One region of the Parazoarcus communis genome, then DNA from elsewhere that is predicted to be linked to it. Evidence: riboswitches for the same ligand, from Rfam matches in the RefSeq annotation. Region 1 holds a riboswitch; each other region holds the start of a gene.
What was found. Region 1 has a riboswitch for cobalamin ahead of CEW83_RS12085 (energy-coupling factor ABC transporter permease). Riboswitches for the same ligand answer to the same signal wherever they lie in the genome.

Region 1 (7,354 bases):
GCGGCAGACAGCGCTTGTACTCGGGCAAGTCGTAGATCGAGTGCAGCAGGAGCAATTCGCCCATGCGCAATCCGGCAAACACGCGCGTACGGACGTTGAAGAAATATTCGATCAACTCCGGCGTCATCACCGGGTCAGTCGTCGTATAGAAACGCTTCTCGGGAAAGTGAATATTGGGGACGGTCGTTTCGGTGAAATACCGGAACAGATTCTTGGACGCCGGCATGCGCCCATAGCGACGTTGATACTCCGCTGGGGCCGCAGCGAGATCCAGGTACGCACCCACCGCCGGCGCGCCATTGACGAAATCGTAATGCGCCACGGTGTGCTGAGCCAGACGGCGAAAGCACAGCACCGACTCGTAGAAGCCGACATGCCGCGGGTTCACTGCAATGACGAGGTGGCGGGTATCGAACTGGCGCGTCGCATACTCGTACATGAATTTCATCAGCGGCAGCAGGATCTTGCCGCTTGCTGATCGAAAACGGCGGTCGATGGCGAGCGCCGACACCTCGGCAACATTCCCGCCCGCCTGCCTGACCCCACCCAGATCGAAGATGCGCTGCATCGGAAAACCCAATGCGCTCTCCCGAATCAGCGACAGCGTGCCCACTACGCGGTCGCCATAGCGACACAGGAGCGTAGAGGTCGTGGGCAATGCGTGATACACCGTGACCCGCATGGCCGAGGGGTCCGGCGTCATGAAGCCGGCGTCGACATAGGCGTCGTGCAGCAGATGGAAACAGGCTTCGAGCTCCTCGCGCGTCTCGGCAAGCTTGAACACCATCTTGTCGGAGAGTTCGGCGTCGCAGCGAATGAGCTTGCTGTATGCCGAAAAACGCCACTTCGCCGGCAGCAGGGGGGCGCACCGCCGTAACAGTCGTTTCCCCAGTTCAATCATGTGTTTTTTCATCGACGCTGCACGCCTGTGGCGAAGGACTTGGCTTCGGCCTACTGTTATCTCCGGCTGAAAGCATAACGCGCCGGCGCGCGCCCAAAGACGACCCCGGTCAAAAAAACCGTTGTTGGCAGAGCAGCGTGGATTTTGAGAGCGACGAGGGCGCGCAGCTGCGGCGCAGGTCGTCCCGGCTTAGCTGGCGGGTGGCAGCCTCAGCAGCCTGGACAAGCGCGCGAACGCCTAGTCACGGCTGCTGCGCCGGGCGCGCGCGTACTGGCTGCGCCAGCCCGAACGGACGTCCTGCCACCATGCGTGATCGAACACCCACGCCAGCGATGGCAGAAGGGGCGCAAAGTAGTGCCTCGCGGCCGACGGACGGTCGACCTGGGCCGCGCGCAGCGGAACCCTCAACGCGCTCAGACGCTGATGCAGCGACGGATGAAATGGCAGGGAGACGTCTTCCTCGTCCTCAAGCAGCACCGCGGTGACTGCGCGCACCGATGCCGGCCGCAGGAACCCGGTCTCCACGCCCAGCCCCATCTCGCGGTAGGGGCGGATGCTCGGTCGGGCACGGCTCTCGCTTTGTGCCATGACCTTGGGCCAGTAATCCTGACGCAGGAAGCGCTCCTTGAGCGTTACTTCGACCAGGGTCTCTCCGAGAAGCCCCGCCCCGACCAGCTTTGCCGCAATGGCGTCAGCCTCGAACTCTTCGATGCGCGAGAGCCGCAGCATGTCACGGTAGAAGCGGCGCAAGACGCGATCGGCCAGGGTTTCTACGATGGGCATGCTCTCGCACATTGCGTCGAGCACACGAAACCACCATGCCCGCACGTGTGCGCCGAGCTTTCCGAGCCCATTGCGCTGCAGGGCAAGATGGGCGAACTCATGCGCCATGACCGCCGCAAGCTGCGAGCGCGAAACGCTATGCACCAGCGGCAGCCCCAGCAGGAGGTGAGACTCGATGCGGCCCACGCAGCCCCAGCGCGCACGCTGCAGCACTGTCGCGTTCGGGTCGCGGGTGATCCACACGCGATCAATTGGGTCGGCACCAAGATGGCTGCCGATATCGTCCATCAGGCAGTAAAACTCGGGGGCCGCATCGGGCGGCAGGAGAATGCCCTCGGGCTCGGGAGCAGGCACGTAGAAGATTGTCGTCAGGCGGGCGCACAGATACGCGGCACACACCGCCGCCAGACTCGACGCCACCGTGGCCAGTGGCTCACCCTCGTTAAGGGTCTGCCAGCTGTGCATCAACGCAAGCACCACGGCGCAGAAGGCAAGCACCATCAGGGCCCCCACTGCCGACAGCCCCGCAAACGCGATCAGCCCGAGCCGACGCGCAAGGCGTGGTCGCAAATCGAACAGGCGGGAACGAGGCACGTACATGGGAGCACACTCCGGCGACAGCCGTTAGGCGGGCCTGAATATACACGTTGTCGGCAGGGGGAGATATTCAACGAAAGGCTTAGGAAGCCTCATGCAAAGGGAGGAAACCCTCTGATTTCAGTGAATTCTCGCTTTCCGCGCCTGAACAATCTATAGTAAGAGGCTGTTGCGTGCCCGACCAATCGGCCGCAGCACTTTCCAACGACCTTTTCCGGTCACGAATCCCGCCCGCCTCGATTGGTGTCGTACGCCCTGCGCACGACAGGCCGTCGCTGGAGCATTTTCTCGCATGAACACAGAATCAAATTTCGCCAGTCTCGGACTGGCAGAACCCTTGCTGCGCGCCATTTCGGAAGCCGGCTACACCACGCCGACGCCGATCCAGGCCCAGGCCATTCCGCAGGTGCTCGCCGGTGGCGACCTGCTCGCCGCAGCGCAGACCGGCACTGGCAAGACTGCCGGCTTCACCCTTCCGGTGCTGCACCTGCTGTCGCAGACGCATGTGCATCCGCACCCCAACGGCCGACCGCGCTGCCTCATTCTCACCCCCACCCGCGAACTGGCAGCCCAGGTCGAGGAATCGGTCAAGACTTACGGCAAGCACCTGCCGCTGACCTCGATGGTGATGTTCGGCGGCGTCAACATCAATCCGCAGATCTCGGCGCTGAAGAAGCGGGTCGACATCCTGGTGGCCACGCCCGGCCGCCTGCTCGATCACGTCAATCAGCGCACGCTGGATCTGTCCGGCGTCGAGATCCTGATCCTGGATGAAGCCGACCGCATGCTTGACATGGGCTTCATCCGCGACATCCGCAAGGTGCTCGCACTGCTGCCGAAGAAGCGCCAGAACCTGCTGTTCTCGGCCACCTTCTCCGACGAGATTCGTGAGCTGGCCAACGGCCTGCTGCACAACCCCGGCTGCGTCGAAGTTGCTGCGCGCAACACCACCGCCGAGCGCGTCGAGCAGGCTGCCTACATGATCGGGCAGAAGCAGAAGCGCGAACTGCTGGCGTGGCTGATCAAGGAACGCCAGTGGTTCCAGGCGCTCGTGTTCACCCGCACCAAGCACGGCGCCAACAAGCTGGCCGAATACCTGACCAAGCACGGCATCGAGTCATCGGCGATTCACGGCAACAAGAGCCAGGCTGCACGTACCCGTGCGCTGGCACAATTCAAGGACGGATCGCTGCCGGTCCTGGTTGCCACCGATATCGCCGCTCGCGGTCTCGACATCGATCAATTGCCGCAGGTGGTGAACTTCGAACTGCCGAACGTGCCTGAAGACTACGTGCACCGCATCGGCCGCACCGGCCGTGCCGGCGCTGCCGGCCACGCGATTTCGCTGGTCGACCGGGAAGAGCTCAAGCTGCTGACCGCAATCGAACGCCTGATGCACCGCAAGGTCGACCGCGCCACGGCCGAAGGCTTCGTGCCCAGCGCCACGGCAGAGCAGTCGCATGACGAAGATCAGCGCCGCGAGCCGATACAGCGCCGCGGTGGCGGTGGCGGTCGTAACAACAACGAACAGCGCCGAAGCAGCGCGCCCGCCGGACGCAGCGATCGTCCCGGCGGCCGTGGTCCCGCAAACGGTGGCCAGCCCGGCAACCGTGGTCCGCAGCGCGCCCGCCCCGAGGCGGACGGCAATCGTGCCCGTCCCGCGCCGCGCCAGGCCGGTGAAGTGGACGGCAATCGCGCCGCCCCCAGTCGCGCCGAACCCAACGGCAACCATGCGGGCAACCGTGGCCGCAGCGAAGTGAATGGCAATCGCGCGCCGCAGGCGTCCGACCGCCGCAATACCGCACCGCGCGCAGCGCTGTTCTCCGCCAGAACGGGGAACGGCAATCGCTGATCACTGATCCGCGCTGCACGACACGTGAAGAAGGCCACCGCAAGGTGGCCTTCTTTTTTTGGAACGAAAGTACTCAATCAGCCGAAGATGGCCACACGTTCTCGGACAATACGTCCTCGATCGGCATGCGCTCGGCCCATTTCTCGATCTCCAGCATCGGCTTCGGGTAGAAGGCCTCGACGTGGCCGATACACAGCACCGCAACCGGGCAGGCGCCTTCGGGCATGGACAGCAGCGTCGCAAGCTTGTCCGGATCGAAGATCGACACCCAGCCCATGCCAAGTCCTTCGGCGCGCGCCGCCAGCCACATGTTCTGAATCGCACAGGCCACCGAGGCCAGATCCATTTCGGGCAAGGTCCGGCGCCCGAACACATGCTTCTCGCGCCCTTCGGCAAGTGCGACCACCAGCACCTCGCCGGCGTCGAGCACGCCTTCGACCTTGAGCTTCATGAAGTCTTCCGCACGCTCGCCAAGCGCCTCGGCAGTGGCAATCCGCTCTTCCTCCACCAGCGCGTGCATGCGCTCGCGCAAGGCGGGGTCGGTGATGCGGATGAAGCGCCAGGGCTGCATGTAACCGACACTCGGTGCATGGTGGGCAGCCCACAGCAGTCGCCGCAGGACTTCGGGATCGACGGCATCCGGCAGGAAGTGGCGCATGTCACGACGTTCGGCGATCACGCGATAAACGGCAGCGATCTCCGCGCTGGAGAAGGCGAGCGAAGCAGTGTTTGAAGGCATGAAATCAGGACTCCGGCAAGCAGGGCTGCAGTGTAGCGCACCGGTGGCCACACACCTTCGTTCCACCCGCTTGCCGTAAGGACAGCTTGCAAACACCCATGAACCTCGACTAAGCTCCGCCCCACATTCGATCCGGGTGCCTTGTCATAAAGTCTTATGACGGGTGAAACGGGAAGTCCGGTGACGCTGATCGCACATGCGCTCAGCCACTCCGGCGCAGCCCCCGCTGCTGTAAGCCTGACGAATCCGCTGCAACACAGATGACCACTGGGTTTCTCCCCGGGAAGGTCGGCGGATGAGGAAGATGGTGAGCCAGAAGACCGGCCCGATCGAGATGAAAGAGATGTGAATCCCGGGGTGAGGGTTCGATCCGACTGCTTGGTCGCGGCCGTATTTTCTTCGTACGCCTCCATGCCAGCCGCATTCGATATTCGTTTTGCGTAGACGTTCGCACGTTCATGGACTGCCCATGCGCGCTTTCGCCTGCCTCCCCGGCTTCAGGTCGCCAGCCAAGCACACGAGGGGAGTTCTTCATGCATATCGAACCGGGTTACGTTTCCACCGCCAAAATCGCTGCCGCCAACATCGCAGCCACCGGACTGCTTGCCAGTCATGCCCTGCCGCTGCTGCGGCAACCGCAACTGATCCTGCGCTCGCTGCTCGCCGCGCTGTTCTTTTCGGTGTTCATGCAGAGCTTCCACCTTGCCGTCGGTCCGTCCGAACTGCATTTCATCGGCGCGATGCCGATGTACCTGATCCTCGGATTCGTGCCCACGCTGCTTGGTTTCGGCATCGGTCTGGCCTTGCAGGGGCTGTTCTTCGAACCCGCCGATCTTGTCCATCTCGGCATCAACACCCTGTCGCTTGCGGTGCCACTGATGCTGGTGCACCACACCGTCGGCAAGCGCTTCGACAGCCTCAGGCTGCGCAACATCATGAAACTCGACGCGGTGTTCTACACCGGCGTAACCGCCATGGTCGGCTTCTGGCTCGCCATTGGCGAAGTGGCCACGCCGCTTGCCGACTGGGCTGCCTTCGCGATTGCCTATGCTCCGCTGGTCGTTCTCGAACCGCTGATCACCTTCAGCCTGATCCGCCTGCTGCAGCCCTATGCCGCCAGCACGGCGATGAAGCTGTGCACCACCCTGCGGGCAGGCTGAGCACATGGGCATCATCTGGTTCGTCGGCGCCGGCCCCGGCGACCCCGACCTGATCACGGTCAAGGGTCGCGGGCTGCTCGAACAGGCGGGCGCGATCCTCTTTGCCGGGTCGCTGGTCGACCAGGCTGCCACGCGCTTTGCCCCACCGGGTTGCGAGATTCGCGACTCCAAGGACATGACGCTGGAGGAGATGAGCGCATGGCTGCTCGACGCCTGCGCCCGACATGCAACGGTGGTGCGCCTGCAGACCGGCGACCCCGGGCTGTATGGGGCGCTGGTGGAGATGACCCGCCCGCTCGACGCCGCCGGCGTGCAGTGGAAGGTCGTGCCGGGCGTGTCTTCGGCGATGGCCGCCGCAGCTGCGGCAGGCGAAACCCTGACCCTGCCTGAAGTCACCCAGACCGTGATTCTCACCCGCGTTGCCGGGCGCACGCCGATGCCTGCAGGCGAAGAGCTCGAGGCGCTGGCAGCGCATCGCAGCACCTTGTGCATCTTTCTGTCGATCACGCTGCTGCATGAAGTCCAGCGTGCGTTGCGCAGCGCCGGATGGTCCGAGGACGCACCCATCGTCGTGGTGCAGAAGGCCAGCTGGCCCGGGGCGGAAAAGATCGTGCGCGGCACGCTCGCCGACATCAAGCGTCGCTGCCAGGACGAGAAGATCGCCTCGCAGGCCATGATCATCGCCAGCCCCGCGCTGGGCGCGCGCGACTGGGCCGATATCGCCCGCTCCAAACTCTACGACCCCGGTTTTTCACACCGTTTCCGCAAAGCCACCCTGATGCAGGACGACGGCACGGAAAGCGCAACCACCGAGATTCCGTCATGAACGATCACACCATCCTCCTCGTCGGCCATGGTTCGCGCAATCGCGAAGGCAACCGCGAGATCCTGCAGTTCGCCACCCAGTGGCAGGCGCGTCACCCGGGCTGGCGCATCGAAGCCTGCTTCATCGAACATGCGGAAGTCCTGCTCGACGAGGGCCTGGACCGCGCCGCCCGGAACGCACGCCGGGTCACCGTCGTACCCTTCATTCTCAACGCAGCGGGCCATGTGAAGATGGAACTGCCGGCGGCAGTGTCGCGTGCGCGCGCCCGCCATCCTGAGGTGGACTTCGTGTGCACCCGCCACCTGGGCATGGGCCGCGAGATGCTTGCCGTGCTCAAGGGCCAGCTCGACCGCCTGCTGCACCAGCTCGCCACCCCGGACCCGCGCACCACCGGCGTCATCCTGCTCGGCCGCGGCTCGTCCGATGCCGGTGCCAATGGCGAGCTCGCCCGCATGACGCGCTGGGTGTTCGAAGACTACGACCACGATCTGGTCGA
Region 2 (7,354 bases), 1.4 Mb from region 1:
TAAGGATTGTGACGACATTGATACGCTGAATCCATTTTCTCTACACAGTGGGTCGCTACAGTGTGCTCATCCGCAGGCACGTGCTTGCAGACTCACAGGAGCAGTCTGATGATCAAGGTAGAGCAGTCCTTCTCGCGCGCGGGCTTCGTGGCCACTGTCGCTTGCAGTTCCGCCCTTCTTCTCGCGCAATCGGCCATCGCACAACAGGGCGGTCCGCGCAAACCGCCGCAGGAGGCACTGGACGCGTGCAAGTCCCTGAGCGACGGCGCCAGTTGCAGCTTCAGCACGCCTTCCGGCACTGTCAGCGGGACCTGCGCCACGCCCGAGGGCAAGCCACTCGCCTGCCGCTCCGCCCATGGCCCGAACGAGAGATCGCGTCCGCAGAAGCAGCAGTAAGCACGCTCGATTCAAGCCGGACCGTTCGTCGCAGACAGCCGGAAACCAGTGCGGATTTCGTGCCCGGGCCGGTCGTGGGAAGCGCCGGAGAAGGATTTCCACGGGCTCCCGCGGCCGGGCAGGTTTTGTCCCTCAACGCAGACGTCGTAAGATCGCCTCAACGGGGCCAGCATCGCGCGGCCCGAATGCCGGGACAGTCATCCCCGTCGCTGCAGCAAGGGCACGAGCGCCCTGCTCGCCGAAGCGCGCATGAAGAGCTGTATTGTTGAGGCCACTCCAATTGGATGAAATCACGAGAATCGTGGTGTACGCGGTTTGCGCAGGGGCCTGCATTCCCCTGGGCGGCGTGCTGGCGAAGTACGAGCGCCTGCGGCCGTCGTGGCTGGAGAACGAGTTCCGCCATTCCGTGATCGCCTTTGGCGGCGGCATTCTGGCGGCAGCGGTTGCCTTGGTGTTGATTCCCGAAGGCACCGAATACCTCGGCCACTCGCTATCGAGCACCTTTTTCTTCCTGCTCGGCGGCATTGTGTTCTTTGCGCTGGAGCGCTTCCTGGGGCTGCAACGCCGCGAGAAGCCACAATTCACCGCGATGCTGCTCGACTACATTCCGGAATCCCTGGCGCTGGGCGGCGCCCTGGCCGCAGGGTCGCGGGCGGCTCCGCTGCTGGCCCTGTTCATCGGCCTGCAGAACATCCCGGAGGGCTTCAATGCCTACCGTGAATTGAAAGCTGCAAAGCAGCCGGACGCGTCGCGCATCCTCCTTCTGATGCTGATGCTCGTTCCCATCGGGCCGGTGATCGCCATTCTGGGCTGGCTGTATCTGGGGGACAGGCTCGAACTCCTTGGTGCAAGCATGCTGTTCGCCTCAGGCGGCATCCTGTACCTGATCTTTCAGGACATCGCACCGCAGTCGCACATGCGCCGCCACTGGGCGCCGCCGCTGGGCGCCGTGCTGGGTTTCAGCGTCGGCATGCTGGGCAACAATCTGGCGGGCATGTACTAGACTGATCGGGTCCGGTGCAGCCGCTCACGATTCGTACGCGTCGCTGCGCCTCCTTTCCTTCGGAACGCCGTCTGATGAACCGGGATAGCTATAACGCCATCGCCCCGTCCTGGGATGCCGCCCGCGCGGGTTTCTACGGACGCGAGCGCGACTACCTGGAAACACTGCTCTGTGGGCTGCCTGCTGGCGCGAAGGTGCTCGATCTGGGCTGCGGAACCGGCAGGCCGATTGCGGAACACATTCTTGCCGCGGGCCATGCGCTCACCGGCATCGATCAGTCCGAAGCGCTTCTGGCGCTCGCGCGCGAACGCTTTCCGCAGGCCACATGGATCCACACCCGGATCGAATCCTTCAGCACCGAAGAACGCTTCCACGCGATCGTGTGCTGGGATGCGCTGTTTCATATCGACCGCACCATGCATGAAACACTGCTGAGGCGTTTTCGCGCCATGCTCCTGCCGGGCGGACGCATGATGCTGACCTGCGGCGGCTCCGAACACCCCGCGTTCACCGACACCATGTTCGGCCAGCCCTTCCATTACGACTCGCATCCACCGGAGACCGTGCTCGAAATGCTCACCGGACTCGGCTTCGAGGCGCTTGTGTCGGAGTTCATGAATCTGCCCACGTCAGGCCGGGACAAGGGGCGCTACGCAGTCGTCGTGCGCACGACTTGAGCGCCCCCTGAATCGCCACGCCCGCTCACACGCCGGGCTGAGCGCCCGGCCTCGCGGCACTCGCCAGATCCGGCTCGCCGCAGTGCGCGAGGATGTGCTGGCGCACGCCGTTCCGCAGCGCGAGCACGCCATGCCAGTCTGAAGCTTCGGGCACGACCGGCGGACAGATGGTGACACCGAGCGGACCGGGGCGCGGACGCCACGAGTCTCCAGGCAGGATCTGCCGGGTGCCGGTGATGGCGATCGGCACCACCGGCAGGTGGTTTTCGGCCGCAACCTGAAACGCACCGAGGCGGAACGGCCGCAGCCCCGGGCGTGCAGTGAAGGTGCCCTCGGCAAAGAAGAACAGCGGCGGGTTGGCGCGTGCCGCGGTCGCCAGCGCCTGCGCGTCGGCTACGCCACGACGCGAATCAAATCGTTCGACGAAGTGCGCCCCCATGCGCTCGAACAGCGGACGCATCACCCGGTTGCTCTTGAACTCTGCCTTGGTGACGAAGGCGACGGGGTGCGGCAGCACGGACGCAAGCACCAGCCCGTCAGCATAGCTCGCATGGTTGGCCACCAGCACGCAGGGACCGGTGGGCAGATGTTCCAGCCCGGCGACCTGCAGACGATTGCCGCTCAGTACGCGGAAGACACGCGCCAGCTGATGCACCACCGCCCAGCGCTGCTCAAGCCGGGGCAATGTGAAGATCCCCACGGCCGCAATCGGTGAAAGCACGGCGAATACAGTCCACACCCAGGTCCCGTAGAGTCTGGCGCTGGCACGACGCGCAAAACCGCGCACCCTGCCCGGCACACTCGCCACAAACAGCCGCGTCGCCTGCAGCCAGGCCGCGCGGCCGGCGGCACCCAGCGTGCCATCCCGCCAGGCATCGCGAATCGCTGCGCGCCGGATCTTGCCGCTCGAGGTCTTCAGCACCGCGTGCGGCGGCGCAAGCACCACCACATCGGGCGGCAGGCCCAGCTCGTCCGCCGCCGCGGCGACAATCCTGCGCTCCAGCGCCTGTCGGGCAGCGGCATCCTGCTCGCGGGTTTCTGCGACGACGACCAGCTGCTCATCGCCGTGCTGGGGGTCGGCAGCACCGAAGACCGCCACGCAGCCCTTGCGTACCCCCGGCAGCTCGCCGATCGCATGCTCGAGGTCATACGGATAGAAATTGCGCCCGCCGCGAATGATCATGTCCTTGGCACGACCGGTGAAATACACCTCGCCATCGGCGAGATACGCGTAGTCACCTGTCACCAGCCAGCCGTCGTGAAACAGGCCTGCAGTGGCATCGGGATTGCGGAAATAGCCCCGCGTCGCCGACGGGCCGCGGAACTCGAGACTGCCGACAACACGTTCGGGCAGCTCGCTGCCGGCATCGTCGACGATCCGCAGTTCGTGCCCCGGCAAGGCCGAGCCGCAGGACACGAAGTGCATCGCCGATGCATCGCCGGCTGCTGCAGTTTCGGCACGTCCATTGCGTGTCAGGGCTTCGCGCCCGACCGCATCGATGCGCGCCCCGCGTCCCGGAGGCGATACGGTGAGACCGACCGAACACTCGGCGAGCCCATAGACGGGCGCGAGCGCTTCCGGCCGCAATCCGTAGGCACCAAACGCCTCGCGGAAGCGCTCCAGCGTGGCGGGACTGATCGCTTCGGCGCCGTTGGCCGCGAAGCGCCAGGACGACAGGTCGAGCCCGTCCAGCGGCTGCCCGGCGAGACGCTTGACGCACAGATCGAAGGCGAAGTTCGGGGCCGCCGTGACCGTACCGCGATGACGATGGATCGCCCACAGCCAGCGCTCGGGGCGGGCAAGGAAATCCAGCGGAGACATCAGCACCAGCGGATAGGCGTGATACACGCTGCCAAGCCAGGCGCCGATCAGCCCCATGTCGTGGTAAAGCGGCAGCCAGCTCACCGCGACATCGGTCGAGCTCAGCCCGACCCCGCGACCCCAGGCGCGGATATTGGCGAGCAGGTTGGCGTGGGTCAGCATCACGCCCTTCGGATCGCCGGTCGAGCCGGAAGTGTATTGCAGCAGTGCCAGGTCGTCCGCACCGGCCTGTACGCGCGGCAGGGGTTCCGCATCGAGCTCGCCGGGCGTGAGCACCTTGTCCAGCGTCGGGCACAGCCCGGTCAGCATCTGCGCCAGCGGACGCACACGGTCGAAGGTAATCATCACCCGCGCTTCACAATTGCGCAGAATGCCGCCCTGACGGCGCAGGTGATCCTCGAGTTGTGCAGGGCGTGCCGGCGGATAGATCGGCACCGGCACCGCGCCGGCCATCAGCACGCCATAGAAGCTGCACAGGAAATCCAGCCCGGTCGGCAGCATCAGCGCAACCGCGTGCCCGGGCTGCACCCCTGCCTGCGCCAGCGCTCCGGCGACCCGCGCCGCCGCATCGGCGAGCTGTCGGTAGCTCAGGGTCTCGGTTTCGTCCTCGCTGCGGTAGAAGGTGACGTGGATACGTTCGGGGTGGCGCGCAACATGCCAGTTCAGCACCTCGACCAGCGTCGATGCGTCCTCCGGACTGCCTGCAGTCTGCTCGGGCGTCGCCAGCGCCACCTTGCCGGTCCGCGCCGCCGGCAGCGGGCGGTGCCCGGCGACTTCGAGCGCAGCCAGCAGCTGACGCGGCGTTTCCACCCTCCCCAGCGTATCGTCCGGAAGTCGAACATCGAAGCTGCGCTCCACGCGGGCGAGGAGTTCGACCCGCGCCAGACTGTCGAGGCCCAGGTCGCGGTCGAACTGGCTGTCGAGGCCGGCACGCAACAGCGCCCCCGGCTGGAGCTCGCGGATGACCGTATCGACAAGGTTCAACAAGGCATGGCCATCGTGCTGCGGGTCGGGTTTCAAGAATCTCTCCATGCGTACGTCCCTGCAGACCTCCCCTGATAAAGGCTTGATCCGCGCCGCCAGCGCGTGCCCCGTCTTGCGGGCAAGATGCGGCACCTGCCGCCCTCACCCTGACTACGATGCTCGGCGCGCATGAAGATTCCCCGTGCGCAACGACAGCGACGACGCAGCGGAAGCTCATGCACTGTTCAAGGGGAATCCCGATGTCCTTGACTCGTCCTTCGAACTTGTTAAGCTTGCGGCCTGTTTTTCAGGTGCCTGAACGCAAATCCATTGCGTTCGGGGTAAACGGGAAACGGGTGCGCTCTTGGAGCAATGCCCGTACTGCCCCCGCAACGGTAAGCAGATTCAACCCTTCGGCCGTGCCTCCCGGCATCGGCAGCCACTGCGCAGATCGCGTTCATCGCGGCGTGGGAAGGCGAAGGTGTTTTGTCGAACCCTGGTGTTCGGCAATCTGCGAGTCCGGAGACCGGCCTGAAATCGAGAGAGATGCGCAGTGGCGGGGTGCCACACAGGTTTCGTTTTTATTTTGCCAGCCCCTTCCCCCGGCCGTTTCACGTGATCAATAACAAGCCGCGAGCGGGAGCGCCGCGGCAGGAATTCTTTCATGCCATTTCCGACACGCCCGTTCCGCTGGCCGGGCCTGGGGGCCGCGCTGTGCCTCGCTTTCTTGCTGCTTTCGCAGCCACTGCTGGCCGCTGACAAAAGCGTCCTCGCCATCGTGTCTGACCGTTCCGCACCCACGCTGGTCGCCGGCGCACACGAACTCCTGAGCGCGCGCAAGGGCCAGGTCATCCACATCCGCAGCGTCAGCCAGCTGGCAGAAATGGACGACAGGCAATTGCAGGCCCTGATCGCGGAGCACCAGGCCGTGCTGATGATCGCGGTGTTCGGCGAGCCCGTCGAGCGCCTGCTGAACATGCCTTACCCACAGGGGCAGGCGCGCATGGTGCTGCACAGCGACCGGCGCCTGCTGCCGCTGCAGCACGACCGCAATGGCAGCATCTTCGCCAAGGACATCCCCGAGGCAATCGTCAGCGAGAAGGCGGCCCTGAGCGGCACCGATGAGCTGTCCCGGCTCAAGGCCGCCCAGCCGCGCCATGCAGACTGGCTGCACGCACGCGCGTACTGGGTGAATCGTTCGGTAGACAACGCCGCCAGCCTGCTCGACCTGGTTGCCAGTGGCGGTGTGCGACAGAAACCCGTCACCCTTGTGCCGGCCGTGCGCACCGCCCTGCATGACAAGGGTGGCGTGCGCTGGATGGACGCAGCGGAACTGGGCCGGCAGATCAACCTGAACCGGCGCACCCTGTGGATTCTGGATCACGACACCGGCGACCTTGCAGGCGAATGGGCGCTGCATCAGCAGCTGTGTGCGGCGCAGGACTGGCAGTGCGTGTCGGTACTGGCGGCCTGGGGCCCGCCGAGCGTGAGCGCGGTCGACACCATCGCGGCACTGACGGCGAAGCAGCGCGGCGCAACCGCGATCGTCGCGGTGCAGGATTTCGTCATCGGCGGCGGCGAAGGCCGCGAAACGGTGAGCGCGGCACTGGAAAAGCTCGATGTGCCGGTGATCAAGGCGCTGCGCATGAGCGAATGGAGTGAGGCCGACTGGCAGCTGTCGGATCAGGGCATTCCGCGCGACGCGATCCACTACCGTCTCGCCATGCCCGAACTGCAGGGCGTGAGCCAGCCTCAGGTGGTGGCACTGGCCGAACCCGCACAGCTCGACCCGCTGACCGGCGCGCAGGTCTCGCGCAGCAAGCCTGTGGTGCCCGAGATCGAGCGCCAGGCGCGGCGCCTCAACAACTGGCTGCGGCTGCAGGAAAAGAAGAACGCCGACAAGCGCATCGCCATCGTCTATTACAACCATCCGCCCGGCCGCCACAACATTGGCGCCGACAACCTCAACGTGCCCGAGAGCCTGCTCGACATGCTGCGCAGCCTGAAGGCCGCCGGCTACAAGACCGGCGACCTGCCCGCCGACGGCAAGGCCCTGCTCGATCTGCTGCAGGCCAGCGGCGTGAACCTGCCCGAAGACCGGCAGGCGCTGCAGGACATGTCGAAGCGGGTGCAGACCCTGACGGCGGCAGACTACGAGGCGTGGTTCAAGACCCTGCCCGCCAGCGTTCAGGCGGAGATGGTGAATGGCCCCCTCGGCGCACTGCAGCAACTGATGCAGGATCAGGCGGCGTCGATTGCGGGGCTCGAGTCGATGAGCGAACGTCTGGCGCGAATCGGCCTGCTCAGGCAGCGCATGGAGCGCACCGTCAGCGACCTGCAGCACGCGCTCGACGGCCTGCGGCACAAGGGCCGCCCGCGTGCGCTCGATCTGCTCGCACAGCTCGAAGTGGCCTATCGCAACGCCCTCGATGCGCTGGCCAGGGGCGAGGCACCGCAATGGCAGCCGAGCCAGCAGCTTGCACAGGCGCTGAT
Region 3 (7,354 bases), 1.3 Mb from region 1:
TCGGCCGTTACCACGCGCTGGGCATCGGTCGTGCCGCGCTCGATCACCCCGGCCGGCGTGTCCGCTTGCAGGCCATGGGCGATGAGTTGCTCACAGATCTCGGCCAGGCGCGAAATGCCCATGTAGATCACCAGCGTCTGCCCCGGGCGCGCAAGCATCGGCCAGTCCAGATCGAGCGCGCCATTCTTGAGAAAACCCGTGGTGAAGATCACCGATTGCGCATGATCGCGGTGGGTCAGCGGAATGCCTGCGTACGCTGCAATACCCGCTGCAGCCGTGACGCCCGGCACCACTTCGACGGTAATGCCGGCCTCGACCAGCACCTCCATCTCTTCACCGCCGCGCCCGAAGATGAAGGGGTCACCGCCCTTCAGCCGCACCACCCGCTTTCCCGCCTGGGCCAGCGTCACCAGCAAGCGGTTGATTTCGTCCTGCGGCAGGGTGTGATCGGCAGCCTTCTTGCCGACATAGATGCGCTCTGCGGCCGCAGGCGCCAGGGCGACGATTGCGGGACTGACAAGGTTGTCGAAGACCACCACATCGGCGCCCCCGACCAGGCGCGCACCGCGCAGCGTCAGCAGTTCCGGGTCACCGGGACCGGCTCCGACCAGATACACATGACCGGGCTGGGCACCCGCTCTCGCGCCAGGCATGACGGGCACACTCATCTCACCACTCCATGCCGGCCATCGCCTTGATGCCGGCCGCAAACGCATGCTTGACCACGGTCATGTCGGTCACCGTGTCGGCGACCGCCACCAGTTCAGGCGGCGCTGCACGGCCGGTCACCACCACGTGCTGATCGACCGGCCGGGCCATGAGGTCGGCCACCACGCTCTCCACTTCAAGATAGCCGTACTTCAGCGCGATGTTGAGCTCATCGAGCACGACAAGTCCAGTCCCCGGGTCGCGCAGAAAGCTGCGAGCCTGCTCCCAGGCGGCGTGTGCCGCTGCCACGTCGCGGGCGCGATCCTGCGTTTCCCAGGTGAAGCCCTCGCCCATCACATGCCAGCTCACGCCGGGCTGGCGGCGGTAGAAGGCCTCCTCGCCGGTGTCCGACCTGCCCTTGATGAACTGCACCACCCCGACTTTCTGTCCATGGCCGAGCGCACGCGCAACCAGCCCGAATCCGGCACTGGATTTGCCTTTGCCGTTGCCGGTATTGACCAGCAACACCCCGCGCTCGATCTGTGCTGCGGCGATGTGGCTGTCGACCACTTCCTTCTTGCGCGCCATGCGTGCGTTGTGGCGCGCGTCCTTGTCCTGATTCTCGCTCATCGTGTTCTCTCTCGTTCAGGGGTTCGTTGGCGTGACGGGCTGCAATACGCCCGTGGCGTTTCCAACTGCAGAACTGCCTCTGGCGGGCAGTGTGGGAACAGGGTTTTCATCGCATCAGTCGGGCACAAAGGTAATCCGCCCATCGAGCTCGAAGCGCCGCAGCGGATGCCCGAAGGCATGACTCAGGCAATCGGCCTGCAGCACGGTGTCGCGGTCGCCGGCGATCACGCCCCCCTGACCATCGAGCAGGATGATGTGATCGGCAAAGCGGGCGGCAAGGTTGATGTCGTGCAAGACCATGACCACCCCTCGCCCCTGGTCAGCGAGCTGGCGGAACAGGGACAGCACTGCGATCTGGTAACGCAGGTCGAGGTGGTTGAGCGGCTCGTCGAGCAGGAACAGCGTCGGCGCCTGCGCCAGCAGCGCGGCCACCGCAACGCGCTGACGCTCGCCGCCCGACAGGGTAAGGATGTCGCGCTGCTCGAAGCCGGTCAGCCCGACATCGGCTAGCGCAGCACGGGCGATGCGTTCGTCGTCCGTGCCTTCCCACCCCCAGCGCCCGAGGTGCGGGTGACGGCCAATGAGCACGGACTCCAGGACGGACGCGGCAAAGTGGTCGGGCTGCTGCTGCGGCAGCACGCCACGGAACCGCGCCGCATCGAGCGTGGACCACTCCGAGTACGGCGCGCCGCCGAGACGCACCGTGCCCACGCTGGGCGCGCGCAGTCCGGCCAGTGTATGCAGCAGCGTGGTCTTGCCCGCGCCATTGGGTCCGAGCAGCACCAGGCATTCGCCCATCGCCAGCTTGAGGCTGAACTCGCAACACAGCCAGCGTTCGCCTGCCTGCAGCGCGAGCCGGTCGGCCTCGAGCAAGGGTGAAGCGGAAGCGGATGCGCCCGAAGTTTTCATGTCAGCGCGGATGGCGTGCAAGCAGGAACAGGAACACAGGCACGCCGATGAGTGCGGTCAGCACGCCCACCGGCAGTTGCTGCGGCGCCATCACCGTGCGCGCCAGCGTATCGGCCACCGTCAGCAGAATGCCGCCCGCCACTGCCGCGGTCGGCAACAGCACGCGCTGGTCGTTACCCAGCGCAAGCCGCACCAGATGCGGCACGATCAGCCCGACGAAACCCACCGAGCCCACCTGCGTCACCGCCACCGCGGTCAGCAGCGAAGCCAGCACGTACAGTCCGAGGCGCAGGCGTTTGACGCTCACACCGAGCGCATGTGCAGTCATCTCGCCTCGCGCCAGCACGTTGAGATCACGCGCAAACGGCAGCACCGCGAGCAGGCCGATCAGCAGCACGCCCAGCGCCGGCCACGGGTTGGACGCGCCACTGGCATCGCCCATCAACCAGAACAGCATCGACTGCACGCGTGTGTCCGGTGCCAGCGCCAGCATCAGCGTCACCGCCGCGCCGCAGCCCGCGGCCACGATCACACCGGTCAGCAGCAGACGCGTCTGCGTCCAGCTGCCGTCGCCGTGCGCAAGTCCGAACACCAGCAACATGGCAATCAGGGCGCCGGCAAACGCGCCGCCATCGATCCAGATTGACGCCGCCCCCAGCGAAATGCCGGTCAGCGCACCAACCGCCGCGCCGCCGGAAATGCCGAGGATGTAGGGATCGGCCAGGGGATTGCGCAGCAAGACCTGCATCAGCGCCCCCGCCAGCGCGAGCAGGCCGCCACACACAAAGGTGGCCACGGCGCGCGGCAGGCGAAGTTCGCGCACGACGCTGGCTGACATGCCGTCGGCACCGCCCAGGGCAGCAAGGACCTCGGCGGGCGCGATTGGCAAGCTACCCGCGATCAGCGCCCACCCCAGCGTCAGCGCCGCGACCAGCACCAGCACCAGCGCGACGACGAGCAGGCGGCGACGCCTGCTCGTCATCAGGCCCTCCCCGCCCTTGCGCAATGCCACGGCCTCCATCGGCTGTCAGTGCAGGGCGTAGCGCAGCGCAACGAAGGCATTCGCGCCCTTCGTACCGTAGCCCTGAGCCAGTTCGTAGTCCCTGTCGAGGATGTTGTTCGCACGCAGCTCCACACTCCAGTCAGGCGCCAGCGCATAGTGAACGTATGCGTTGAGCAAGGAATATCCGGCCAGCCGTTTTGCCGACGTGTTGCTCGCCGTTGTGTCGAAGCGCCGGCCCTGCCCGGTCAGCTCCATCCCCCAGGTCCAGGCGCCCGTGCTGCGATCAATGGCCAGCGACGCGCTTTCCTTGGCCCGACGCCCAAGGTAATTGCCGCTATCCTTGTCCTTGGCCTCAAGAAAGTCCACGTTTGCACGCAGACGGTAGCCGTACACCATCGTCGTCAGTCCCAGCTCCACGCCTTCCAGCGTTGCGGTGGCGACGTTGTCCGCGATGCCGGAGCTCCAGTCGATCAGGTTCTTCACCCGGTTGTTGAAATAGGTCGCGCGCACGGAGGTCGCGCCACGCTCCCAGACCAGTCCGAACTCGCGATTGAGCGACTCTTCCGGCTTGAGGTCGGCGTTTCCGCCAAAACAGCCGTAAGAGCCGAAACAAGCCAGCGGATAGTAGAGATCGTTGAAGGTCGGCGCCTTGAACGCGGTGCCGATACTGCCATGCACACGCCACTCAGGCAGGAACTGATAGCCATATGCCGCCGACCCGGTGGTTTCTCCGCCGAATTGCGAGTCATCGTCGTGGCGGACATTGAACTGGACGTTGTGCTTGCCGAGCTGGCCGCCCCAGCCGAGCACCAGCGAATTGGTGTTGCGCTGCGTCTTGGCATACGCGGTGGTCGTGCTCACGTTCTGCTCAAGGTACTCGTATGCGGCCAGCAGCGACCCGCCGGCCAGCGCAACATCGTTTTGCCAGGTGAACTGCGTCTGCGCCGTATCGAACTCGGATGTTGAGGTCGCGGTGGAGTGGTCATGCGAGGTGTCCGCGCTGTAGCCGACCTTGACCGTACTGGCCCAGTCGCCCGTGATCTGGTTGCGCATGTAGACGCTCGCGGTATCGGTCTGCTTATCCAGGTACGAGTCGTAGGTCTTGCCGGCGTCGTACCAGCTGCGGCCATCGGTATGAAACACGGACAGGCCGATCTCGTCGCGCTCGCGAAAGCCCACCGTCAGCGATCCATTGACGTAATTGTTGCGGAAACCATCGTCGTCCTGATCCCTGCCTGCATAAGAGGTGGGCCTGGCATTGATACCGTCGGTGCGGTCCTCACCGACGACCAGACTGTAACGCAGGCGATCCACGCCGCCTGCGACCGCAGCCTCCAGGGAGCGACTGTTCTCGGCGCCGAAGCCAACGCGAACCGACGGCTGAAATCCTTCCTTGCCCTTGCGGGTGAAGATCTGGATCACACCGCCGATTGCGTCCGAACCGTACAGCGCACTCGCCGGCCCGCGCAGGATCTCGACACGATCGATCAGCGCCAGGGGAATCGTTTCGAGCGAGGGGGCGCCATTGGTCGCAGAACCAATACGCATGCCGTCGATCAGCACCAGGGTGTGACCCGAGTTGGCACCGCGAATGTAGATGCTGCTGCTCGCGCCGGCACCGCCGTTGCTCACGACCTGAATGCCGGATCGCGCGGAGAGCAACTCGACGAGGCTCGAATTGCCCGCTGCAGCGATGTCCTCGCGACTGATCACTTCGACACTCGCGAGTGCCTCTGAGGCAATGACCGCTTGCCGGGTGGCCGTGACAACGACCTGATCGAGTTCGGAATCGCCATGCACGGTCTGCGCCTGGCCGAGTACGGGGTAAACGAGTGCGCACGCCGACGCGAGAATGGAAAGCTGGATTTTCATTGTAAAGACTCCCTTCGCCACGGCCCGCGTCCCCGCATACCGTGACTGATTCGCACAAGGACATGCCGGGAGAGAACCGAAGAGAGCCGAAAACGCCGCACCCGTCGCTGCCACCCCGCAGCACATCCGCCATTTCGCATTCGGGCCGGTATCCGGGCTCATGAGCTGTCTGGAGCAACATCCTCCTGACCCGACGCATCGCCTTCCCGGGCATGACCCAGTGGCTTCTCGAGGCGTCTTGCACTCACTTACCGTTGCGGGGGCAGCACAGGCATTGCACGCTTGCGGCGTACGCACCTGTTTCCCGTTTAACCCTGTGGCGAGAGTCGCCGTCGGGCACCACGAACGCGTTGCCCCTTTCAGGGCAGAGGGGGCGGATGATACCGTGTCCGGCTATCCAGTGCACTGCAAGAAGCGAAGCATTCCAATGACCTGCGAACTCATTCTTGGCGGCGCCCGCTCCGGAAAAAGCCGCCACGCCGAACAACGCGCCCACGACAGCGGGCTGCCGGTCACCGTGATTGCCACGGCGGAAGCCGGAGACGAGGAGATGGCCGCACGCATCCGCCGCCACCAGCTCGACCGCCCGCCGCACTTCCACACCGTCGAAGCGCCCGTCCGGCTCGCCGAAACCCTGAAGCAGGAGGCCGCCCCGGGCCGCTGCATCATCGTCGACTGCCTCACGCTGTGGCTGTCGAACCTGCTCATGGAAGCGGACACGCTGGTCTCTGCGCACAGTGCCGACACCCTGCCCCTGTTCAGCCGCGAACGCGACGCGTTGCTCGCCACCCTGCCCGAACTTCCCGGCACCATCGTGCTGGTCGCCAACGAGGTCGGGCTCGGCCTGGTGCCGGAACATCCGCTCGGACGCCTGTTCCGCGACGAAGCCGGACGGCTCAATCAGGCCGTTGCCGAGCGCAGCCAGCGCGTCGTATTCGTCGCCGCCGGCTTGCCGCTGGTGCTGAAGGGTGGCTGAAGCAGCGTGCTAACATCCGCCGCGCTCATCCACACCCTGTTGCGATATCACCAATGAACTTCACCATCCGCGCGCCGGATCAGACGATCGCCCCCCGGCTGCAGCAATGCATCGACACCAAGACCAAGCCGCTGGGCGCACTCGGGCGCCTTGAGGCGCTCGCCCTGCAGATCGGCCTCGTCCAGCAGACCGAGGCCCCCGTTCTGAACCAGCCGCACATCATGGTGTTTGCTGGCGATCATGGCGCGGCGCGCGCAGGCGTTTCGGCCTACCCGCAGGACGTGACCTGGCAGATGGTGGAAAACTTCCTCGCCGGCGGCGCCGCGATCAACGTCTTCAGCCGGCAGATGGGGCTCGGACTGACCGTGATCGACGCCGGCGTAAATCACGACTTCGGCAAGCGTCCCGGACTGATCGACGCCAAGATCGCACCCGGCACCGACAACTTCATCGAGCGCCCGGCGATGTCCGCTGCACAGTGCGAAGCCGCCCTGGGCAAAGGCCGTGACCTCGCCCACGCGCTGGCCGCAAACGGCTGCAACTGCGTTGGTTTTGGCGAGATGGGCATCGGCAATACCGCCGCTGCATCGCTGCTGACCCATTGCCTTGTCGCCGGCGGCGAGCTCGCCACGGTGACCGGCCGCGGCACCGGACTCGACGACGCCGGTCTTGCGCGCAAGCAGGCACTGCTCAAGCAGGCACTCACGCGCGGTGGCCGCCAGCGCGACCCGCTGGTCGCCCTGGTGCAATACGGCGGTTTCGAGATCGCGATGATGGTCGGAGCGATGCTTGGCGCGGCCGAGAAGCGCATGGTGCTGCTGATCGACGGCTTCATCGTGACCTCTGCGCTGCTCGTGGCCCATGCGGTTGCACCTGCAGTCCTGCCTTACTGCGTGTTCGCACACCGCTCAAAGGAACCCGGCCATACGCTGCAACTTGAACACCTCGGCGTCGAACCGCTGATGGAACTCGATCTGCGCCTCGGCGAGGGCACTGGCGCTGCGCTGGCCTACCCGCTGGTGCAGGCGGCGGTGAACTTCCTCGACGAAATGGCGAGCTTCGAGTCGGCCGGCGTCAGCGCGCAGGACTGACACCCGTTGATGCGCTACCAGCTCGAACTCTTCTTCACCGCACTCGGCTTCTTCACGCGCCTGCCGGTCCCGGCCTGGGTACCGTGGTCCACCGAGCGCCTGAATCATGCTGCACGCTACTTCCCGCTGGTGGGCTGGGTCGTGGGCCTGATCGGCGCAGGCAGCTATCTGATCTTCACCCTGGCACTCCCGCCCGCGCTCGCCGTGATTCTGTCGATGGCGGTC

Region 2: another riboswitch for cobalamin. It lies ahead of CEW83_RS05515 (cobaltochelatase subunit CobN); the one in region 1 lies ahead of CEW83_RS12085 (energy-coupling factor ABC transporter permease).
Region 3: another riboswitch for cobalamin. It lies ahead of CEW83_RS17895 (TonB-dependent receptor domain-containing protein); the one in region 1 lies ahead of CEW83_RS12085 (energy-coupling factor ABC transporter permease).

What each region holds. Positions count from the first base shown of each region.
Region 1 is NZ_CP022187.1:2,630,875-2,638,228, forward strand. Features, by position in the region: gene CEW83_RS12065 (N-acyl amino acid synthase FeeM domain-containing protein) at 1-901, opposite strand, end outside; gene CEW83_RS12070 (M48 family metallopeptidase) at 1,139-2,284, opposite strand; gene CEW83_RS12075 (DEAD/DEAH box helicase) at 2,574-4,133, shown strand; gene bluB (5,6-dimethylbenzimidazole synthase) at 4,207-4,872, opposite strand; cobalamin riboswitch at 4,990-5,216, shown strand; gene CEW83_RS12085 (energy-coupling factor ABC transporter permease) at 5,406-6,032, shown strand; gene cobM (precorrin-4 C(11)-methyltransferase) at 6,037-6,858, shown strand; gene CEW83_RS12095 (sirohydrochlorin chelatase) at 6,855-7,354, shown strand, end outside.
Region 2 is NZ_CP022187.1:1,187,641-1,194,994, forward strand. Features, by position in the region: gene CEW83_RS05495 (hypothetical protein) at 109-396, shown strand; gene CEW83_RS05500 (ZIP family metal transporter) at 677-1,399, shown strand; gene CEW83_RS05505 (class I SAM-dependent methyltransferase) at 1,474-2,076, shown strand; gene CEW83_RS05510 (AMP-binding protein) at 2,102-4,918, opposite strand; cobalamin riboswitch at 5,154-5,411, shown strand; gene CEW83_RS05515 (cobaltochelatase subunit CobN) at 5,526-7,354, shown strand, end outside.
Region 3 is NZ_CP022187.1:3,915,255-3,922,608, reverse strand. Features, by position in the region: gene cobA (uroporphyrinogen-III C-methyltransferase) at 1-668, opposite strand, end outside; gene cobO (cob(I)yrinic acid a,c-diamide adenosyltransferase) at 670-1,278, opposite strand; gene CEW83_RS17905 (ABC transporter ATP-binding protein) at 1,393-2,187, opposite strand; gene CEW83_RS17900 (FecCD family ABC transporter permease) at 2,189-3,169, opposite strand; gene CEW83_RS17895 (TonB-dependent receptor domain-containing protein) at 3,215-5,062, opposite strand; cobalamin riboswitch at 5,188-5,421, opposite strand; gene cobU (bifunctional adenosylcobinamide kinase/adenosylcobinamide-phosphate guanylyltransferase) at 5,490-6,038, shown strand; gene cobT (nicotinate-nucleotide--dimethylbenzimidazole phosphoribosyltransferase) at 6,092-7,129, shown strand; gene CEW83_RS17880 (adenosylcobinamide-GDP ribazoletransferase) at 7,139-7,354, shown strand, end outside.